2 regions of the Pectobacterium sp. HCp5_1 genome follow, and region 2 is predicted to be linked to the other one. Evidence: predicted binding sites of a transcription regulator. Region 2 holds the regulator's gene; the other holds the start of a gene.

Region 1 (4,800 bases), on a different contig from region 2:
ATTCTCTAAGGTAATCATGTGATCGGTTGATTGAGTTAATGCAGTCTGATTCATGGATGGCCTCAGTGTGACTTGTGTCCGGTGTTAAAACGATTTTCCAGATGTTGGCTATAGCGCGACATGCTGAAACAGAAAATCCAATAGACCATGGCGGCGAAGACATAGCCTTCTGTCGACATCCCCAGCCAGGTGGGATCGACCGTTGCCTGTTGGATACTGCTGAAGAGATCGAAAAGGCCGATGATGATCACCAGACTGGTGTCTTTAAAGAGAGAAATAATGGTATTCACCAAACCTGGGATAACCATTTTCAGTGCTTGCGGGAGGATGACCAGCCCCTGCATGCGCCAATAGCCTAAGCCCAGGGATTCAGCGGCTTCATACTGCCCTTTAGGGAGCGCCTGCAAGCCACCGCGAACGACCTCGGCGACATAGGCGGACTGGAATAAGATAACGCCGACCAGCGCTCTTAGCAGTTTGTCGATCGTGGTGCCTTCCGTTAAAAACAGCGGCAGCATCACGGATGACATAAAAAGCACGGTGATGAGCGGTACGCCACGCCAAAATTCGATGAAGACAACGGAAAGCATACGAACGATCGGCAGCGTGGAACGTCGCCCTAATGCGAGCAAGATGCCAAGTGGTAACGCACCCGCGATACCCACGGCGGCGATAATCAGCGTTAACGTGAGCCCGCCCCACTGATAGGTTTCCACTCGGCTGAGCCCGCCAAAACCGCCGTAAAGTAACCACCAGGCGATGAGTGGATACGCCACTGCCCAGACGGCAATATAGCGTCCGCGATAGGGGATACTTTTTAGGAACATCGGCAGGATACTGAGTAGAGCGATAGCGAGTGCAAAGTTGATGCGCCAGACTTCCGCCGCTGGATACAGCCCATACATGAAATGCCCAAATCTGGCATGAATGAAGACCCAGCAGGCACCCTCACGCGTACAGTCATTGCGAGTTGTGCCAATCCAGTTAGCCTGAAAGATAGCCCAGTTGAGCAGCGGCGGTATGGCAACCCACAATAGCCAGAGGCAAAACAGTGTTAACAGGCTATTACTGATACTGGAGAAGAGATTACGCCGTGCCCACTGCATCGCTTTGAACAGAGGGGACTGATGGCCTTGCGTATAATGGTTCATCGTCATGGCGTCCTCTTAGCGTTCGACTAACGCGATTTTGCGGTTATACAGGTTCATCAGCAGCGAGATCAGCAGGCTGATAATGAGGTAGACCGACATGGTAATGGCGATAGTTTCGATAGCCTGACCGGTCTGATTCAGCACCGTTCCCGCGAACAGCGACACCATATCGGGATAGCCAATCGCGGCAGCCAGCGACGAGTTCTTCACAATATTCAGATACTGGCTGGTTAGTGGCGGAATGATGACCCGCAGCGCCTGCGGGAGGATGACTTTGCGCAGCGTAACGGGGTTCGGTAAGCCGAGAGAACGTGCCGCCTCGTGTTGGCCGTGGGAAACCGATTGGATGCCTGAACGAATGATCTCGGCGATAAACGATGAGGTGTAGACCGACAGGGCGACGGTTAATGCCGCCAGTTCGGGGATCAGCACCATGCCGCCGCGGAAGTTAAACCCTTTTAATTCCGGCATATCCCAGTGGAAGGCGGGGCCGAAAATCAGGTGGCTGAGCGCACACAACCCAAGCAACAGGCCTAACGTCAGCGGCCAGGTTCTGCGTGGCTGACCGGTTAACGCATGATAGCGCTGGTTAAGCCGGAAAACGCCCCATGTCACCACTAGCGTAATAATGAGAGAAAGAAAAAATGCCGCCGCACCCGGTCCCAATTCAGGAGAGGGTAGATAGAAACCACGATTGCTGAGAAAGGCGACATCAAACGCGCTAATTGACTGGCGTGGCCCCGGTAGATTCCGCAGTACGGCAAAATACCAGAAGAAGATTTGCAATAGCGGCGGGATATTACGAAATATCTCGATGTAAACGTTAGATATTTTTCGTAGTAGCCAGTTGTCGGACAGTCGTGCCAGACCAACGGTGAAGCCGAGAATCGACGCAAACACGATACACAACGCCGAAACCAGAAGCGTATTGAATAGCCCAACAAGAAAAACGCGGGCGTAGGTGTCACCTTGCTGATAGTCAATCAGATGCTGGACGATGCCAAAACCGGCGCTTTTATTCAGGAAATCGAAGCCAGAGGTGATGCCCCTCTGTGCCAGATTGGTCACGGTGTTGTGCAACAGGTAAGCCGCGACAGCCAATACCGCGATAACAACGATAATTTGATACAGCCAGGCGCGCACCGCTGGATTAGTCAGTGATAAATCACCTTTTACGGTTGGGCGTTGTAGCATGCTGAAACCTCGAAACGGGGGTACTGAGGGGCGCAGCGATCCACTGCGCCCAGGTTTTTCTGATAATTAACGTACCGCTGGCGCGTACTGGATGCCGCCTTTGTTCCACAGTTCGTTCAGGCCGCGCTTAATTTTCAACTCGCTGCCCATACCGACATTACGCTCGAAGATTTCGCCGTAGTTGCCGACCTGTTTGATGATTTTGAAGGCCCAATCATTCGGTAATTTGAGATCTTTGCCGTAGCTGCCTTCGTGACCCAGCAGGTGGGACATATCTGGCGTGGTGGGTTTTGCTGCCAGTTGGTCGACGTTTTTCGAGGTCACACCCATCTCTTCGGCATTCAGCATGGCGAACAACGTCCAGCGTACGATCGAGAACCACTCTTCATCACCACGGCGCACTACCGGGCCCAGCGGCTCCTTGGAAATCACCTCTGGCAGAACGATGAATTCAGCAGGTTTACTCAGCTTGATACGCAGTGCATACAGCTGTGACTGATCTGATGCCAGCGTATCGCAGCGGCCAGACTCCAGCGCTTTGGCACTTTCATCAGAGCGGTCGAACGTGACAGGCGTGTACTGCATCTTATGGGTTTTGAAGTAGTCAGCGACGTTCAGTTCAGTATCTGTACCCGCCTGAATACAAACGGTTGCGCCGTCCAGCTCTTTGGCGCTGGTTAAGCCTGCTTTGTTGTGCGTCAGGAAGCCAATGCCGTCGTAGTAGGTGACGCCGGTAAAGAGCATGCCCATGCCGCCGTCACGGGAGGAGGTCCAGGTCGTGTTGCGTGACAGCACGTCAACTTCGCCGGATTGCAACGCAGTGAAGCGTTCTTTTGCGGTCAGCGGCGTGTATTTAACTTTATTGGCGTCGCCGAATACGGCGGCAGCAAGGCCGCGGCACACGTCAACATCAATGCCGGAGTATTTGCCGCTGGCGTCCGCATAGGAAAAGCCGGGCAAACCATCGCTGATACCGCATTGCACAAATCCTTTCTTCTGAATCGCGTCCAGCGTTGCACCCGCATGGGCTTGATTGATTGCGGCAAAGAGTGACGCGCCAGCAACCAGAGTAGAAATCACTATTCTTTTCATAATCATCCTAGCGTCTAGAGTTATCTGCTGTTGTTGCAGTACACAGTTGTGTTGCGGTGCACAATGAGGTGCACCATACCTGTCTGTCGGTATGCCGACGTGAGCAGAGCAAAGCAAATAAAATGCCAATTTTCTATTTGCTTGATAATGAAGACGAAAAGGAATGCTTATTGATCTAAGTAGGTAATTCTAATTAGGTATGCACGCACCGTGACAAATGCAAAGAGGCTGATGCGCCCTCTTTTAGTGCGTCAAAATGGAGATCGTGAGGCGTCTTCAGGTTTGCCTGTTGAGCAGGGAGGGTCAGGGAACGCGGTAATGTCATCAGCCCAGCGGATGGCGTGGGCTGATGCGGGAAGTGTTAGTGCGTGATGTGGCGCTGATAATACTTTTCGAGTTTCACCTGTAGCTGACTTAGCACGGTGCTAAACATCAGGTAAATCAGCGCAGCCTCGACATACAGAGTCAGAGGTTCATAGGTCACGGAAACGATGCGCTGAGCGGATAAGAACATCTCCGGCACGGTAATGACAGCGGCCAGCGACGTATCCTTGATTAAGGAAATAAACGTATTGGAAAGCGGCGGCAGCGACACGAAAACGGATTGCGGGAAGATAACCCAGCGAATCGCCTGTCTGCCATTCATACCGAGAGAATAGGCGGCATTCCATTGGCCTTTCGGAACAGACAAAATGGCCCCGCGCACGATCTCCGAGCTATAGGCACCCACGCTGACGGTGAAGCCAATGAGTGCGGCAGGAAACGCATCCAGAGTAATCCCCGCGCTGGGCAGCCCATAAAAAATCAGGAAAAGCTGCACCAGTAATGGCGTGCCACGGATCACCCAAACGTAGAAATCACCCAGCCATTTCAGCGGCTTGGGGCCATAAAGGCGAACCAGCGCGATGAGAATGCCGAGGGCTAAGCCAAAGATGAAAGACAGAATCGCCAAAGGGACAGTGAATTTAAGTCCCGCAGAAAGCAGACTCCAGAAGGAGTCTGCCATGAGTTGTAGCCAAGGCGGCATGAAAACGAGCTCCGATAACGGTATGCACTAATCACAGAGTGCGCTGATGACCATCATAATGATGACAGCGCGCTCTGATAACAGTGCGATTATTGAGAAACATCCTCCCCGAAGTATCGCACAGATATCGTTTTATAGGTGCCGTCTGCTTTAATTTCATCCAGAGCTTTATTCAATGCCTCCACTAGTGGAGCCTGATTTTTACGCACCAGAATCGCAGAAGGTTCACCGTCTTTTGAGGTCGCTGCAATCTTCACGTTGGCATCCGGTTTCTGCTTTTTGAAATCCAGGAATGACAGATTGTCGTTTAACGTGGCGTCGGCACGGCCGCTGAGC
Region 2 (4,800 bases):
TGCTGGCTTCGGCTTCGGTGCCGCTGTCATTACGCAGTATCACTTCAGCATCAAAGCTCTGCACCAGCTCGAACAGCTTCATGGCTGGGCGAGCGTGCATGCCCAGCTTGTTTTTGATTTCAACCGTTTGCCGGACTGTCATAGGTTACCTGGTTGGTCTGGTTTGCCGACTCTTACGAGGGTTTACGTTTTTCCAGCGTACGGTGGCGAGACTGTACGTTCTTACCGCGTGAACGGAAGTAGTCTGCCAGCTGTTCGGCGACGTAGACGGAACGGTGTTTACCGCCGGTACAGCCAATGGCGACAGTCAGGTAGCTGCGGTTATTGGTTTCCAGCATCGGCAGCCACAGTTCCAGATAGCTGCGAGTCTGGTAGATGAAGTTGTGAACTTCGGTGTGCCTGTCGAGGAAGGACGCAACGGGCTTATCCAGACCGGTCATCGGGCGCAGTTTCGGATCCCAATGTGGATTCGGCAGGAAGCGCACGTCAAAGACGTAATCCGCATCGATAGGGATACCGTGCTTGAAGCCGAACGATTCGAACACCATCGTGAGCTCGCGTTCTCGCTTGCCGAGCAATCGGGTACGCAGCATCTCGGCCAGTTCATGTACCGACATCTCTGAGGTGTCGATAATCAAGTCGGCGCGTGAGCGCAGCGGCTCCAGCAGGTCACTTTCTTCATCAATCGCGCTTTCCAGTGACAGATTCTTGCTGGAGAGCGGGTGAAGGCGACGGGTGTCGCTGTAGCGACGGATCAGCGTATTGCGATCGGCATCCAGAAACAGCAGTTGAGGCGAGAAGCTTGGCGGCAGTTGCTCCATGGCATGCTCGAAGATCTCGGGTGATTCCGGCATATTGCGCACGTCAATGCTGACTGCTGCGGAAATGTTACGTGCCGCAAGCGTATTAGCCAGTTCTGGCAGTAGAACCACTGGCAGGTTATCTACGCAGTAGAACCCCATATCTTCCAGTGCGCGCAGGGCGACAGATTTCCCTGAACCTGAGCGACCACTGACAATCATCAGCACCATCTGACGACTCCCCTCTGGCAACGTGATGGCGAATTTACATTGCCACTGTTTTTATAAAGTGATGTATAGCTAAAAAAATGACGGCTTAGCGCAGGGATTGCAAGCATTCTCTGAATCCACGGCGAATCGCCCGTCATCGTGAACATGACAACCATCCGGCTTAACCGGCTTCCGTCATAATCTGGTACAGCTCTTCATCGCTTTGCGCCGCACGCAGGCGTCGGCAAACCGTTTTATCCGCCAGCCGCTTGGCAACAAGCGACAGGGTATGCAAATGGGTTTTACATTGTTCCGCTGGAACCAGCAAGGCAAAAAGCAGATCAACGGCCTGATTATCAATGGCATCGAAAGCGATCGGTTGCTCTAACTGGATGAAAACACCGATGGCACCCAGCGCATTATCGTCTTCCAGCTTACCGTGAGGAATGGCAATTCCGCCGCCGATTCCCGTACTACCCATCCGCTCCCGGGTCAGGATGGCATCAAAGATAATCTGCGAAGGAATGTTAAGCTGCCTGGCGGCCAGCTCACTGATAATTTCCAATGCCCGTTTCTTACTCTGGCAGTGGACGGTGCTTCGGGTGCACTCAGGACGTAATACGGTGCTGAGCTGCAATACGGGATCGTGGTTCATTTTATTTTCACTTAACGACGCTTTCACTTCTGGTGATCCCGACCCACCCGATGGATGGGCCGAGTTTGTCCTTTGCCAAATGGCAAAGAAGAAAATTAGTGCTGCTTGAGTTTATCTTTATGCTTATTGAGCTGTCTCGCCAGCTTATCAATCAATAAATCTATCGCGGCGTACATATCTGCCGCCTCTGAGGTTGCATGCAGCTCGCCGCCATTCACGTGGAGCGTGGCCTCGGCAATTTGCTGAACTTTTTCCACTCTCAATACCACATTGACCTGATTAATCCGGTCAAAATACTGCTCTAATTTGGCAAACTTGCCATTCACAAAATCACGCAGTGGTTCAGTGATATCGATGTGGTGTCCGGTAATGTTGAGCTGCATAGTGTCTTCCTTCTCTGTTGAGATCAAACCAGTTGTTTACGCTGATTCGATGGTGGGATAGATAAAGACTCTCGGTATTTTGCAACGGTTCGACGCGCCACGATGATGCCCTGATCGGAGAGCAGTGCCGTAAGCTTGCTATCGCTCAGTGGCTTCACGGGGTTTTCCGCTGCAATAAGCTTCTTCACCAACGCGCGGATTGCCGTTGACGAGGCTTCTCCGCCGCTATCGGTATTAACGTGGCTGGAGAAGAAATATTTTAGCTCAAAAATGCCGCGCGGGCTGTGCAGGAACTTCTGTGTCGTCACGCGTGAGATGGTCGATTCATGCATATCCACCGCTTGAGCGATGTCTGCCAGTACCATGGGCTTCATGAATTCTTCACCCTGCTCGAAGAAATCCTGCTGCTGTTCGACGATGCAGCGGGTGACCTTCAGCAGCGTGTCATTGCGACTTTCCAGGCTTTTGATGAGCCAACGCGCTTCTTGCAGATTGCTGCGGATAAACTGCCCGTCGCTGTCGTTGCGCGCGCTGTTACCCAGCGCAGCATACTGCTGGTTAATCTGCAGCCGGGGAACGCTGTCGGTGTTCAGTTCGACGGCCCAGATCCCCTGAACTTTACGTACCAGCACATCAGGAATCACGTATTCGGATTCACCGGTGTTGATCGATTGTCCCGGACGGGGATCGAGCGATTGGATTAGCGCCAGCGCTTCTTTCAGCACCTCTTCTTTCAGACGAGTAACGCGGATCAGGCTGCGGAAATCATGGTTGGCTAACAGATCGAGATGATCGCTGACGATCAGACGCGCTTCGTTCAGGCGTGGCGTGTCGTCGGCGAATTGGGAAAGCTGCACCAGCAGACAATCACGCAGATCGCGAGCGGCGACGCCAACGGGATCGAAGCGCTGCACGCGTTTTAGCACGGCTTCAACCTCTTCCAGCGTCACGTCGTCGTCACCGATGCTGTCAAGAATGTCCTGCAACGGTACGGTCAGGTAACCCGTGTTGTCGACTGCATCGACGATAGAGGTTGCGATAGCCGCGTCGGTGTCTGAAAACGGGGTTAGCTCAACCTGCCACATCAGGTAATCCTGAAGCGTTTGCGTGGTTTCGCCTTGATAAATTGGCAGTTCTTCATCGCGATAGTCGGTGCCAGTGCCCGACGGCGTGCCTGCGGAGTAGATTTCATCCCAGGTAGCATCGAGCGGCAATTCTTCCGGCATGTCTCTTTGTTCAAGGGCTTCACCGGTATCCAGTGAATCGCTGTCTGCCTTTTCAAATGACTCGATTTCGTCGTGCTGATCCGTTTGTTCGAGCAACGGATTACTTTCTAACGCCAGTTGAATCTCCTGTTGCAATTCAAGCGTGGACAGTTGCAACAGGCGGATCGCCTGTTGGAGCTGTGGAGTCATGGCCAGTTGCTGGCTAAGCCTGAGTTGCAAACCTTGCTTCATAAATCGCGCTAACGTCCCATAAGTACTGCAAAGAGAAGATATTACCCTATCAGAGTCGGAAGCCTTCGCCCAGATAGACGCGTTTCACCTGTTCATCGGCCAGAATATCAGTCGGTGAACCGTGGGCGATCAGGTTGCCCTGACTCACGATATAGGCTCGTTCACAGACATCAAGCGTTTCGCGGACGTTATGATCGGTAATCAACACGCCAAGCCCGCTGTCACGCAGATGCTCAATGATTTTTTTAATATCCAGTACGGAGATCGGGTCTACGCCCGCAAACGGTTCATCCAGCAGGATGAACTTCGGATTCGCTGCCAGCGCACGCGCAATTTCTACGCGGCGTCTTTCTCCACCGGACAGCGATTGTCCCAGACTATCGCGCAAATGAATAATATGGAATTCTTCCATTAGCTCATTGGCACGATCTTCTTGCTGTTCGGTCGTCAGATCTTTACGGATCTGTAACACCGCCATCAGATTGTCATACACGCTTAAGCGACGGAAGATCGAGGCTTCCTGCGGCAGATAGCCGATGCCGCGCAGCGCGCGTTCGTGCAAAGGAAGCAGGCTGATGTCGTCGTCATCAATGACGATACGTCCTTCATCACGCGGGACGATGCCTACGACCATGTAGAACGTTGTCGTTTTGCCAGCACCGTTCGGCCCGAGCAGGCCGACGATTTCGCCGGAATTCACGGTGAGACTGACGTTTTCCACGACCTTACGGCCTTTGTAAGCCTTGGCGAGATTTTCTGCGGTTAATGTTGCCATAACTTATTCAGTGACCCGTGGTTGCGGTTGCTGAGAACGAGAAGGCTGGCTCTTGTTCTCTTTCTCCTGAAGCTGGGAAGGAACCAACACTGTCGTCACGCGTTTTCCTTTGTCGCTGGTCGCTTCCATCTGCTGCTGTTTCACCAGATAAGTGATGCGATCGCCTTTGACATTGCTGTCCTGCTGTTCCAGATAGGCATTGCCCGTCAGTACCAAAAAGTCTTTGGCCAGCTCGTAGCGGATTTTCTGCGCGTGACCTTTTACCGGTTTGCCGTTGTCCTGCATCTGGTAGAACGTCACGGGGTTGCCGTAACCTTCCACCACTTCACTGCCTTGCGCGCCCTGTGGACGCGTCACGACGACCTTGTCGGCTTTTACTTCAATCGTGCCTTGCTTCACGACAACATTGCCAGTGAACGTCACCGTGTTGCCCTGCATGTCCAGAGATTGCTGTGCTGAATCAATGTGAATAGGTTGATTGCTATCGCCGGTCACGGCAAAGGCGGAAACGCTGACGGCG

Evidence for each region. The regulator sigma-54, encoded in region 2, starts transcription at its own class of promoters, with help from an activator protein. The targets are predictions, from matches to a motif close to GTTGGCACANNTTTCGCTNT.
Region 1: the regulator sigma-54 is predicted to act here: its motif matches at 3,548-3,567, upstream of Q3A88_RS21205 (amino acid ABC transporter substrate-binding protein).

What each region holds. Positions count from the first base shown of each region.
Region 1 covers NZ_JAUMIO010000059.1:1,090-5,889, forward strand. The annotation lists gene Q3A88_RS21190 (amino acid ABC transporter ATP-binding protein) at 1-54, opposite strand, end outside; gene Q3A88_RS21195 (amino acid ABC transporter permease) at 63-1,157, opposite strand; gene Q3A88_RS21200 (amino acid ABC transporter permease) at 1,167-2,345, opposite strand; gene Q3A88_RS21205 (amino acid ABC transporter substrate-binding protein) at 2,412-3,437, opposite strand; gene Q3A88_RS21210 (amino acid ABC transporter permease) at 3,799-4,464, opposite strand; gene Q3A88_RS21215 (amino acid ABC transporter substrate-binding protein) at 4,554-4,800, opposite strand, start outside.
Region 2 covers NZ_JAUMIO010000027.1:30,503-35,302, forward strand. The annotation lists gene npr (PTS phosphocarrier protein NPr) at 1-142, opposite strand, end outside; gene rapZ (RNase adapter RapZ) at 174-1,031, opposite strand; gene ptsN (PTS IIA-like nitrogen regulatory protein PtsN) at 1,192-1,665, opposite strand; gene hpf (ribosome hibernation promoting factor) at 1,761-2,048, opposite strand; gene rpoN (RNA polymerase factor sigma-54) at 2,072-3,505, opposite strand; gene lptB (LPS export ABC transporter ATP-binding protein) at 3,555-4,280, opposite strand; gene lptA (lipopolysaccharide ABC transporter substrate-binding protein LptA) at 4,284-4,800, opposite strand, start outside.